2 regions of the Parendozoicomonas sp. 2304DJ65-17 genome follow, and region 1 is predicted to be linked to the other one. Evidence: riboswitches for the same ligand, from Rfam matches in the RefSeq annotation. Region 1 holds a riboswitch; the other holds the start of a gene.

Region 1 (5,233 bases):
AAAAGCCGAAGCAGTTGTTAACCGCTTCGGCTTTGGTATTCGTGGTGGGCCCAGCAGGACTCGAACCTGCGACCAAGGGATTATGAGTCCCCTGCTCTAACCAACTGAGCTATAGGCCCACAGCGGCGTCAGATTATACGCATAGAGGTTCTTTGGTGCCAGTCCTGAACCTCTATATGATTATGATTTTTAGGGCTTTTCTGAAAAATAATTCCTCTGGCTTACCAGTCGATACCAATCTGGGCTTTTACCCCTGCTCTGTAAGCGTGACGTTCGTCTTTGACTTCGCTGATTGTATCTGCAATATCTGCCAGAGCCTGCGGACACCCTCGGCCGGTGATGATCACAGATTGCATTTTCGGGCGATTCTTCAGCGCCTCGATAATTTCATCCGTATCCACATAACCGTAGCGAGCGATGTAGGTCAGCTCATCCAGAAGCACCAGGGTAATCTCCGGATCTGCCAGCATCTTTTTGGTTTCAACCCAAACTTCCTGAGCGGCTTTGGTATCAAGCTCTTTATTCTGGGTATCCCAAGTGAAACCTGTTCCCATAACATGGAACTCTACACCTAACTTCTCCAGAACATTTCGCTCACCACAATCCCATTTACCCTTAATGTACTGGGCAACACCGGCTTTCAGGCCGTGGCCAACGCAGCGCAGAACAGTTCCAAAGCCAGAAGTGCTTTTCCCTTTCCCGTTACCGGTAACCAGGATAATAATGCCGCGTTCTTCATTCGCTTCAGCAATCTTGCTGTCGATATGTTCCTTTTTGCGCTGCATGCGCTGTTTGTACTTGTCGTCAGAACTGGTCATAGACTTGGCTCCAAAAAAAGGGGCACTGCTGCCCCTTGATATAAACAGTTCGATTAAATTTCAGGAGACCAGGAAACGGAAACAAAAACACCACGGGGCTCTTCGTTGTATCCATAACTGGTCTGGTAATCTTTATTCAACAAATTAACGAGCTTCAAATCAGTTTTCCACTCTTTCGTAAGTTGGGTACTCGCACGCAGATCGAATGTAGCAAAGCCATCAACACGGTCTGTGTTTTTTGGAGCGTCTTTGTCCCAGGAATGGCTCTGCGCTCGCATGATGCCGCCAAACGTATAACGACCGAACTGACGGCTAACGTCCACAATCAGGCGTTGCTTGGCTATACGACGCAGCTGCTGGTCTGTATCTTCATTCATAGGGTCAAGCAAAGTCAGGTTAGCCTGCAGATCCCAGTCAGCCAGCTTGGTTCCCAGTGCGAACTCCAGCCCTTTAATCTTCGCTTTGCTGATATTCTCAGCACGGTAGTTTTGAGCAGGATTGAGGGAGATTTTATCATCAATACGGTTTTCAAAAGCATTAACAGACCAATCAGCACGTAAGCCCGCAATGCTTTTACCACTGACAGATAACTCGGTATTGTAAGACTTCTCGGGTTTCACATCTGGATTAGGGGCAAAAACATTGTAGAGATCCTGAAATGTTGGAGCCTTAAAGGCTTTGCCCCACGACGCTACAACACGGATATCGGACGCAAAGCTCTTGCCGAGAGCAAAGCCACCGGTCGTTTCGTTGCCATACACTTCATTGTCATCCCGCCGTAGGTTAACTCGCAGATCGTAGGTGTTAAAGTTGATCTGCTGTTCCGCAAATATGGCTTTATTATCACGTGAGGTTACATCAAAGTCGGTAGAACTGATGACTCTGTCCTTATAGTAATCAACTCCTGCAATCAGAAGACTGTTCTCTGATGTGGCGATAGTATTCTGCCAGTTATAACTATGGCGGCGAGTGTCAAACTTGGAGCGACCATAGGGAGAGTCCTTGGCATTCTGATAATCCTGGTTATACCCAGCCGTTAAAGATGTCGTCCACCTGTCGTTGAAAATATGCTCGTACTTACCAGAAACCGCTTGCTGTTTGAATTCATAGTACGGTTTGTTAACTGGAGTAGAGAAGGGTGTGGAAGATGAGGTTGTATCGTACTCTGACTCACCTTCACTCTGCAGAAAGCTGACTGACACCGTGTCTTTGTCAGAAAGTTTATGGCTGATGCTCAAGTTACCACTGACATTTTTATAGCCGTCATTATCCGTATCAGTACCGTGTTCCTGCTTGGTACGATCATAGCCATCAGTATCAAAGGCATTCACTCCGGCAGCTATACGCGTTGCATCGTTTCCTCCAGAAGCGAAAACACTCAGCTCTCTTGTGTTTCTGCTGCCATAGCCAGCTTTGATGGTCGCAGAGGGCTTTGTACTGCCTTTGCGCGTAATAATGTTAACAACTCCACCAATAGCGTCGGCGCCATAAAGACTGGAAACCGGGCCACGGACAACTTCAATGCGTTCGATCTGCTCTGGAGAAAAATACTGCAGGCTGGCACCGCCAACAGTTGCACTGCCAATTCTCTGTCCGTCAACCAGCACTAAGGACTCATTATTATTAGTCCCTCTTATTGAGATTGAAGCTGCAGAACCCGGGCCGCCAGATGTTCTGATCTGTACACCAGGAAGTGTATTCAGTAAATCAGGAACACTGGCAGCTTGAGAGGTTTCAATATCTTCACGGGTAATAACTGAAACAGGTGCCAGTGTCTGATCAACTGTCTGGGCAGTTCGTGTGGCAGTTACAACAACGTCATCAAGCTGATAGACATCATTGCCATTTGCTGAAACCACGGAGCTTTGAGTTATTGGCAGCAAACAAACTGCCAAGGCTATGGGTGAGAGCTGTGTGCGCATGCTTTTTTATATTCCAGTTTTATTCAGGCTCTGGCCCGAAGCCTTCATTGAGAAATAAAAACGGAAAAGGGAGGGAGTATTGAGAACAGCCGTCCGAGAATTTTACTCATCCGCAAAATTCCTTAAGACAGGACCACAACAGGTCGCGCTGGCTACTTGGGTATTCCCGCCCAGTTTTCCATTTTCACAAAGGCAGGTTTCCTGACTCCAGTATCATCGCCTGACTCCACCTTCCCAAAGTCGACATCACTTCAGTGGTTTTACCGTTTACAACACGGTTGGAGGCAAACTCCTCTGTCACAGTTGCGGGCACAGTTCAGGCTTTCTACCTGATTCCCTATTGAGCCTACTCAGCACGAAAAAAATAACTTCTTCATGCGTCAATTCAGGCACCTTTGCGCAAGGCGCCAATATTATTCGCGTGCAATACGAATGTATAGGGCAACATCCCCGCCATAGGCGAAATACAGTCACTCTCCCTGTCTATAGTTATCTAAGGATCTCGTGGTTAAGTCGTACACAGGGAGTGTGATCCGTGAAGTCTATAGCAGCAGTCCTGGCCGCTGGGGTCATTGGGCTGAGCAGTGCTGCTGTAAGTGCCAGTTCGCTGCCAGCCAATCTCCCCCCGCCATCAGCAGGTATTACAGACCAGCGTCTCGACGCCTGGGAACAGCTTGTAGCCCGTTTGCGCTCAGCACCAGATAGTGAGCGCCTCAAGGAAGTGAACAACTTCTTCAATTCTCTCCTTTTCCGCAGCGATCAAACTGTCTGGGGGCAGGAAGATTATTGGGCCTCTCCTTCAGAATTCCTCAATCGTGGCACAGGTGATTGTGAAGATTACGCCATTGCCAAATACATCAGTCTTCGGCGCTTGGGAATGGATGACAGCCGATTAAGGCTGGCATACGTGCGCTCATTAACTCTTAGACAAGCCCATATGGTCCTACTCGTTAATACCGGTAATGGTGAACAGGTGGTTCTGGACAACTTAACCAGTGCTATGCAATCACCACAACGGCGAGGTGATCTGGAGCCTGTATATTCCTTCAATAGTTCCGGCCTCTGGCTACTGGACCAGCAATATCAGGAACAGCGTATAGGCCAGGCCTCACGACTGAGTCATTGGGTTTCACTTCAGGAAAAATCTCAAAATCCGGGTATATGGCCTTCCAGCGAATGATTATTGCCACCAAAGCCTATTAGTTCAGGCTTGCATTGCCCATAATAGCCCCCAAAGTTTTCCACTTCGTTATCAAAACGAACAGCTTTGGAAGAAAAGGGGACACTATGGGCCTGGGCAGTTGGAAAGAAAGATTGTTTGACTCGATGTCAGACATTAATGGTCATCGCTGGGGGAAAGTCATCAGCATTATTATCGCACTGTATGTGATTGCGATGATCATTCTCGGTGTGTACTGGAGTCAGGAGCCAGAAGCTTTTGATGTTAATGAAAATGCTACCGCCATAGCGACCAAACTCAATCGCCCAGTCGTGGCAGGTTTCACCTCCACCGCTACAGCTATCACCATTGGCGAAACTCTCCTCAACAAACCCGGCGGTTATACCCGTAACGATATAGCACCTCCCGGCGTATTTATGGACAACATGCCCAACTGGGAATTTGGTGTTCTGGTACAGCTGCGAGACTTTACCCGTGCAATGCGAAAAGATTTCAGTCGTTCACAATCCCAATCCAAAGAAGATCCTGATCTGGCTATTGCCGAGCCTCAGTTTAACTTTGACTCTAAAAGCTGGGCGCTACCCTCCAGTGAAGGTGAATACCAGCGCGGTATTGATAAGCTAGACAGCTACTTGCTGCGCCTCTCCGACAATAAAAACCCTGCACAGTTCTACACCCGTGCAGACAATCTGACTCAGTGGCTGCGCGATGTTGAAACCCGCCTGGGTTCACTGTCTCAGCGTTTGAGTGCCAGTGTTGGCAAAACCCGCCTGAATACAGATCTGGCTGGCGATGCATCTGCTGAACAATCTACTCCTGCAGCTGCGGAACTTCAGGTGAAAACACCCTGGACTCAGATTGACGATGTATTCTACGAAGCTCGTGGCACATCCTGGGCTCTTATCGAACTCCTGCAGGCTGTTGAAGTTGATTTCCAGGATGTTCTTGAGAAAAAGAATGCACTGGTTAGCCTGCGTCAGATCATTCGTGAACTGGAAGAAACCCAGGCTACTGTGTGGAGTCCGGTGATTCTGAATGGCAGCGGCTTCGGTGTTCTGGCTAACCATTCCCTAGTAATGGCCAACTACATCTCCCGTGCGAACGCTGCGATTATTGACCTGCGTACTCTGCTGACCCAAGGCTAATCCTTTTCTGAATCCATACCGGCAACCGCCGGTATGGATTTATCAAATGCCTTTCTTCAAGTAATCTTCTCTCCTTTCCGCTTTCTTTAAGCAGTTTCTTTTTTGAGAAAATCAGGCCATGGCGAAATACAACTCCCGCAATGTCGATACTCGTCTGGTATACAGCAC
Region 2 (5,233 bases), on a different contig from region 1:
ACACGACCGCCAGAGCTGCAATAAGAACCATATAACTGAGCAGCATTGTGCTGTTCACAACCATAGCTGTGCCAGCAAATAGAAATGCGGCAATGAGACACGAGCGAGGATCAAGGCGCTCGATCATCAGCTGTTCACGATTGCTGGCGCATGTCGTATATCCAGCATCCGACATAATATGACTCATAACCCCGATCTCCCCTGCTTAACCCAATTTTTGTATTTCTTCATTACACGTTGCGCTTTCTGGACAGATATAGGGCGACCATACCAGCTATACCGAAGATGTAACCAACCCCTCCAAGAATGTCTTGGTAATACCGCTTTTCCTGAAGTTGGTCGATCTGTTCACGTAGGGGACGAATGTGGCGAACAATGGATTTATCCACAGCTGCCGTCAGTGCTTTCTCATCAACGGTCACTCTAGAAGCAGCATTCGAAGGTATTACTGCTGTTGCAGAGCTATCCGCAGCTGTCTCTTCAGCACCCATTTCTTCGGCGGAAATTGTGTATTCGGCAACATGTCCCTGAGAGGCATCGGCTTTGATGATGTATTCCGCTGGAGTGAGTTCTTCAAAGATAAACTCACCATTGTCGTTAGTTCTGGTAGTGGCTACCACCTCACCATTTCGGGTGAGTAAAACTTCAGCATCTGAGGCTTTTCCTGCCCCGGCAAAATAGGCCTCACCTTCAATGCTGGTTCCTTCAGCAAAGGCAAACAGTTTGAACTTATGTGCCCATGCAGGGCTGGTAGAAAGTATCAGGATAAGGAGCGTGGTCAGTCGTTTCATCATGATTAAACCTGCATGCCCTGAGGGGTTAGGCCAAGCACTGTGGGGCGAACCTTGTAGAGCATGGATACGGCAAATGCGGAAAGAATGCCTTCAATAGCCATAACTGGCAGGTGAGCCATAAACACGGCTTTGGCACCGGCCACAAACTCTTCACCACTGAACGCGAGGGAAGCGGCCACCATAAAAGATGTGAGGCCAAGGGAAAGTGCGCCAGCAATAAAACCTACGACAGGAGCCTGCTTCTGGTTACAGCGATTCAATAGTGGCCGTAAAACCATGCCGGTAATAACAGCGGGCAGGGCAATGTTCATGGTGTTCACACCAAGCACAAACAGCCCGCCAAAACCGAAGAACAGAGCCTGCAGAATCAGCCCGGTAAGCATGGCGGGAAAAGCCAGCCAACCTAAAACCAAACCCAGCAGGCCATTAAAAATCATATGCACACTGGATGGGCCAATGGGCACATGAATCAGTGAGGCAATAAAGAACATCGCAGCAAGAACAGCTGTTTGCGGCAGCCTTTCTTCCGTCAGTTGCCTTAATCCCATCGCACAGCCAGCGACTGTGACAACAGCTCCGGTAGCAAGCACCGGAGCGGAAAGTACACCATCAACAATATGCATAATGACAACCTGTTACTTCATATCTCTGGCATGCAGCCAGAGAACGGCGTCCTCAGAAACACTCTTCTCTTCGCCATCGGGGCCTTTCAGAGTGTGATCGGCTTCCATCAGTGCCGCGAATCCCCACCATCCCGCTTTTGGCATCGCAAAAGTGAACTCGCCATTCTGGTTGGTGATAAGAACCTGGTTGATGTAAGCGTCTGCAGGAATGTTTACGCCATCGGTGTTGCGGTATTCGACTTCAATCTCAACACCAGCTTGTGGCTTACCACCTTTGGTAACAACACCGGTAAAGCTGGAGCCAGTCCAGAGAGCATAAGGGCGGGTCAGTGGAACAATTTCACTGGGCAGGCCAACAGGTTCACTCCAGCCTTCACCAGCACCGAAAGCGTCTACAACAACTTTGGCGTTCTGCTTGATGTAAGCGTCTTCTGTCGTATCAAAGTAAGGGGCTGGCTGGATGTAGAACTGGTAAGTACCAGGACGACGAACCTTGTACTCCATGGTGTAGGCTTTTTTGCCATTACTGGTTGCAGGAACAAGTGAAGCGAGCAGATCAGACTTTTCACCATTCACCAGAACACCAACTTCGGCTGGAACCCCCATATCCATAGTGGGGCCACCTTCCATTGGGTGGGTGAAAATAATGTCGAAGTTCAGTGTGCGGCCGGTTTCTTTCGTCACAATTGGAGTTTGGGGTAGTAGCTCCTGAAAATGTGCAAAACTTGCCTGAGACAATACAGAAAGAGAAAGGCCGACGATGGTTGCGGTCTTGCGAATAGAGAAGGTCATGCGAACCGGAAATCCTTAAATTGATTCCGGCGGGTAAGATTCTATTGCTCAAAACTGAATCAGTTGTAAGCAAAATCTGTAATTAGAAGACACTGTTTAAATTAAACATAGCTTCGGGATTACCCGCCCGTGTTTATGTGGATTTTCAGGCAGGTCTCCTGGCTTCAGGGTCGTAACAAAATCGCCAGCCTTCCCGGAATATCCAGTGGCATTTGGCAATTTGCTCGCCTGATACAGTTGCGGGTACAGCTCCGGTTTTGCACCGGATTCCCTATTAAGTTGGTACACCTGAAATCAAGGCAATCCTACGTTTTTTAGGATTTTATCGCCGTGATTAATATCAATGGTTGATGCGTGCTCATGCGCTTCTTTATTCGAAGTACATGAGCTAAGGATCAGTGAACTTGATTCGCAACAAGCTTTTCAACAACGTCGTTAGCGCTGCATAGTGGCATAGCATTTAGCTGTGCGCGTAACAGGCGAGCGTGTAGTTCGTCATCGGACGTATAAACAGCCGCATTGTTCAAACATTGAGCATCGTTGTTATCACCCAGTGCCCAGAAAGACTGTTCATTGTCGAGAATAGCAATGTCAAAGTCCGGCAGATCAAAACGCAGACGCACGGGAATCCATGTGTAGCTGTTGATCAGCTTGCAACCTTCAGCGATGGCAGGTTTGTCGCTTGAACCACTGAGCACCGCAGCGCCTTGTTCCAAACCGGCAAGATCACTGACAGACAGGCGCTCAACATTGAAGAATCCAATGTTATGCAGAGTATTGAGAGCGGCTTCACTGGTAACTGATAATCTCTGGTTAATGTCACGGAGGTCGCATTTGTTAGCGATCAGCGCTTTCTGCCAGGAGAGAACTGATTGCTCTCCGTTAAATACCAGATGGTTGGATGCTGAAACAACACCCCAATCCTGATCATTAATGCTGTGCAGGAAGCGGGGCGTTGGCAAACGCAGAGCGATGCCACCCAGATTCTCAATGGCTGCGGTCACTGTGTCACCAGCTTCACCACTTTGGGCAACAAGTACACGTTTGCCAGCCAGAGGCAGTGTTTTACGCCAGTGCAAACGATCCCGCAGAGAAATAACTTCGCCAACAATAATCAGCGCCGGAGCTTTAAGGTCTAGAGCTTCAACTTTCTCTGGCAGGGTTGTGAGCGTGCCTTCCAGCTCAAACTGACGGCAGGTTGTAGCAGCGCTAACGTAGATAGCAGGTGTATCCGGAGAACGGCCTTCCTGAATCAGTGTTTCACAGTTCTGACGAATCTTTTTGGCACCCATATACAGTGCCAAAGTGCCATTGCCTTGCCCCATGGAAGACCATGAAGTACGAGCCTGACCACACTGGTGACCACTGGCAAAGGTCACATCAGACGCCATGCCAATGCTGGTTAGCGGGAAACCAGCATAAGCTGCTGCCCCTAACGCGGAAGAAATACCGGGAACAACCTCAAAGGGAATATCTCGTTCCAGCAGGTCATCACATTCCTGTGTGCCACGACCGAAGATGAACGGGTCACCGGCTTTCAGGCGCAGAACACTTTTGCCTTCCATCGCCATTTCGATGACTTCCGGATGCATGCCGTAGCCAATCTTGTTGTGATAGCCACGGTAGCCAATGGAAACCATATCTACATGGGAAGGAACCAGTGCAAGCAGTGCCGGACTGATCAAAGCATCGTAGGCGACAACATCAACCTGACTCATCAGGTTTTTGGCTCTTACTGTGAGCAGGCCTGGGTCGCCCGGCCCTCCACCGACAAGATAAACCTTGCCGGGGTGAACAGTTGCTTTACTCATTCCGGGAACCTCGCGGTGCGGAAGTCGTGGCTGAAGGTTTTGTCGTACAGCTTGGAATCGTTGAAGTCGGTGCAGCCCAACACCTTACCCACAACAATCATGGCAGTTGCGCGGATATCCAGTTCTTTCACTTTCTCGTGAATATCGGAGATCGTGCCGCGAATAATGCGCTGCTCAGGCCAGGACGCTTTTTCTACAACGGCGATTGGGTAGTCGTCTGGATAAACAGTTTTCAGGTCGTTGCACAGCTTCTTCAGCATGCGAATGCTGAGATAGATGCACATGGTCGCTTCATGCTTGGCCAGCTCCAGAATATTTTCTTTCTCGGGAACAGGAGTACGGCCGGGCATGCGAGTGAGAATAATGGTCTGGCACACTTCCGGGATAGTCAGTTCCTGGCCAAGGGCCGCAGCGGAAGCCTGGAAGGAAGAAACGCCGGGAATCACTTTCCAGTCGATACCCAGTTCATCCAGGCGACGAATCTGTTCAGCGATAGCACCGTAAATGCTGGGATCGCCGGTATGAACACGGGCAACATCCTGATCTTTCTCGTGAGCTTCACTCAGCACATCAGTGGTTTGATCAAGATCGAGATCAGCAGAGCTGAGGACCAGTGCGTCTTTATTGGCACGGGCGACAACTTCCTTTGGCACAAGGCTGCCGGTGTAAAGAACAACGGGGCATTGCTCAACCAGTTTGGCACCTTTTACGGTGATGAGATCGGGATCGCCTGGGCCTGCGCCAATAAAATAAACGGTCATGGTCTTTAATCCTGTGTACTTGTATTACTTGGGCTCTTGAAGAGCATCAACGTTCAGTGTGCGGCCGCGCTTCTGGCCTTCGTAAACACTGCCGTCTTTCAGGTCGTATTTTTTTGTGTAGCCGCGAGGCGTAACAATCATGTCTTCGAACAGGTAGCTGGAGCTGTTACCCACCTGAACGGCGGCCAGCATGCCAATGGGATGTTCCAGGAAATGTTCAAGATCGCTGATAACAATCTTCTGATTGTCACGGTAGGCACCCTGAATAATGGCAACAGGAGTGGATGCCGGGCGGTGCTGAAGCAGGATTTCTCTGGCTTCAATAATCTGCGACTGGCGACGCTTGGACTGAGGGTTGTAGAAGGTGATAGCAAAATCAGCTTCAGCCGCCGCGTGAATACGCTTGCGGATAACTTCCCATGGCGTGAGCAGGTCAGACAGGGATATTGTGC

Evidence for each region. A riboswitch is a leader RNA that binds a small molecule or an ion and turns the genes downstream of it on or off. The one in region 1 is predicted to bind cobalamin.
Region 2: linked by a shared signal. The riboswitch ahead of ACY2RR_RS16685 (DUF4198 domain-containing protein) and the one ahead of ACY2RR_RS20680 (TonB-dependent receptor domain-containing protein) in region 1 are both predicted to bind cobalamin.

The regions. Positions count from the first base shown of each region.
Region 1 is NZ_JBYVJV010000010.1:139,777-145,009, forward strand. It holds tRNA gene ACY2RR_RS20670 (tRNA-Ile) at 43-119, opposite strand; gene cobO (cob(I)yrinic acid a,c-diamide adenosyltransferase) at 222-818, opposite strand; gene ACY2RR_RS20680 (TonB-dependent receptor domain-containing protein) at 872-2,740, opposite strand; cobalamin riboswitch at 2,915-3,110, opposite strand; gene ACY2RR_RS20685 (transglutaminase-like cysteine peptidase) at 3,276-3,920, shown strand; gene ACY2RR_RS20690 (DUF2333 family protein) at 4,028-5,065, shown strand; gene yciH (stress response translation initiation inhibitor YciH) at 5,184-5,233, shown strand, end outside.
Region 2 is NZ_JBYVJV010000006.1:308,899-314,131, forward strand. It holds gene ACY2RR_RS16670 (energy-coupling factor transporter transmembrane component T family protein) at 1-187, opposite strand, end outside; gene ACY2RR_RS16675 (SdrD B-like domain-containing protein) at 231-794, opposite strand; gene cbiM (cobalt transporter CbiM) at 797-1,417, opposite strand; gene ACY2RR_RS16685 (DUF4198 domain-containing protein) at 1,430-2,209, opposite strand; cobalamin riboswitch at 2,341-2,516, opposite strand; gene cobA (uroporphyrinogen-III C-methyltransferase) at 2,605-4,020, opposite strand; gene cobM (precorrin-4 C(11)-methyltransferase) at 4,017-4,781, opposite strand; gene cobJ (precorrin-3B C(17)-methyltransferase) at 4,806-5,233, opposite strand, start outside.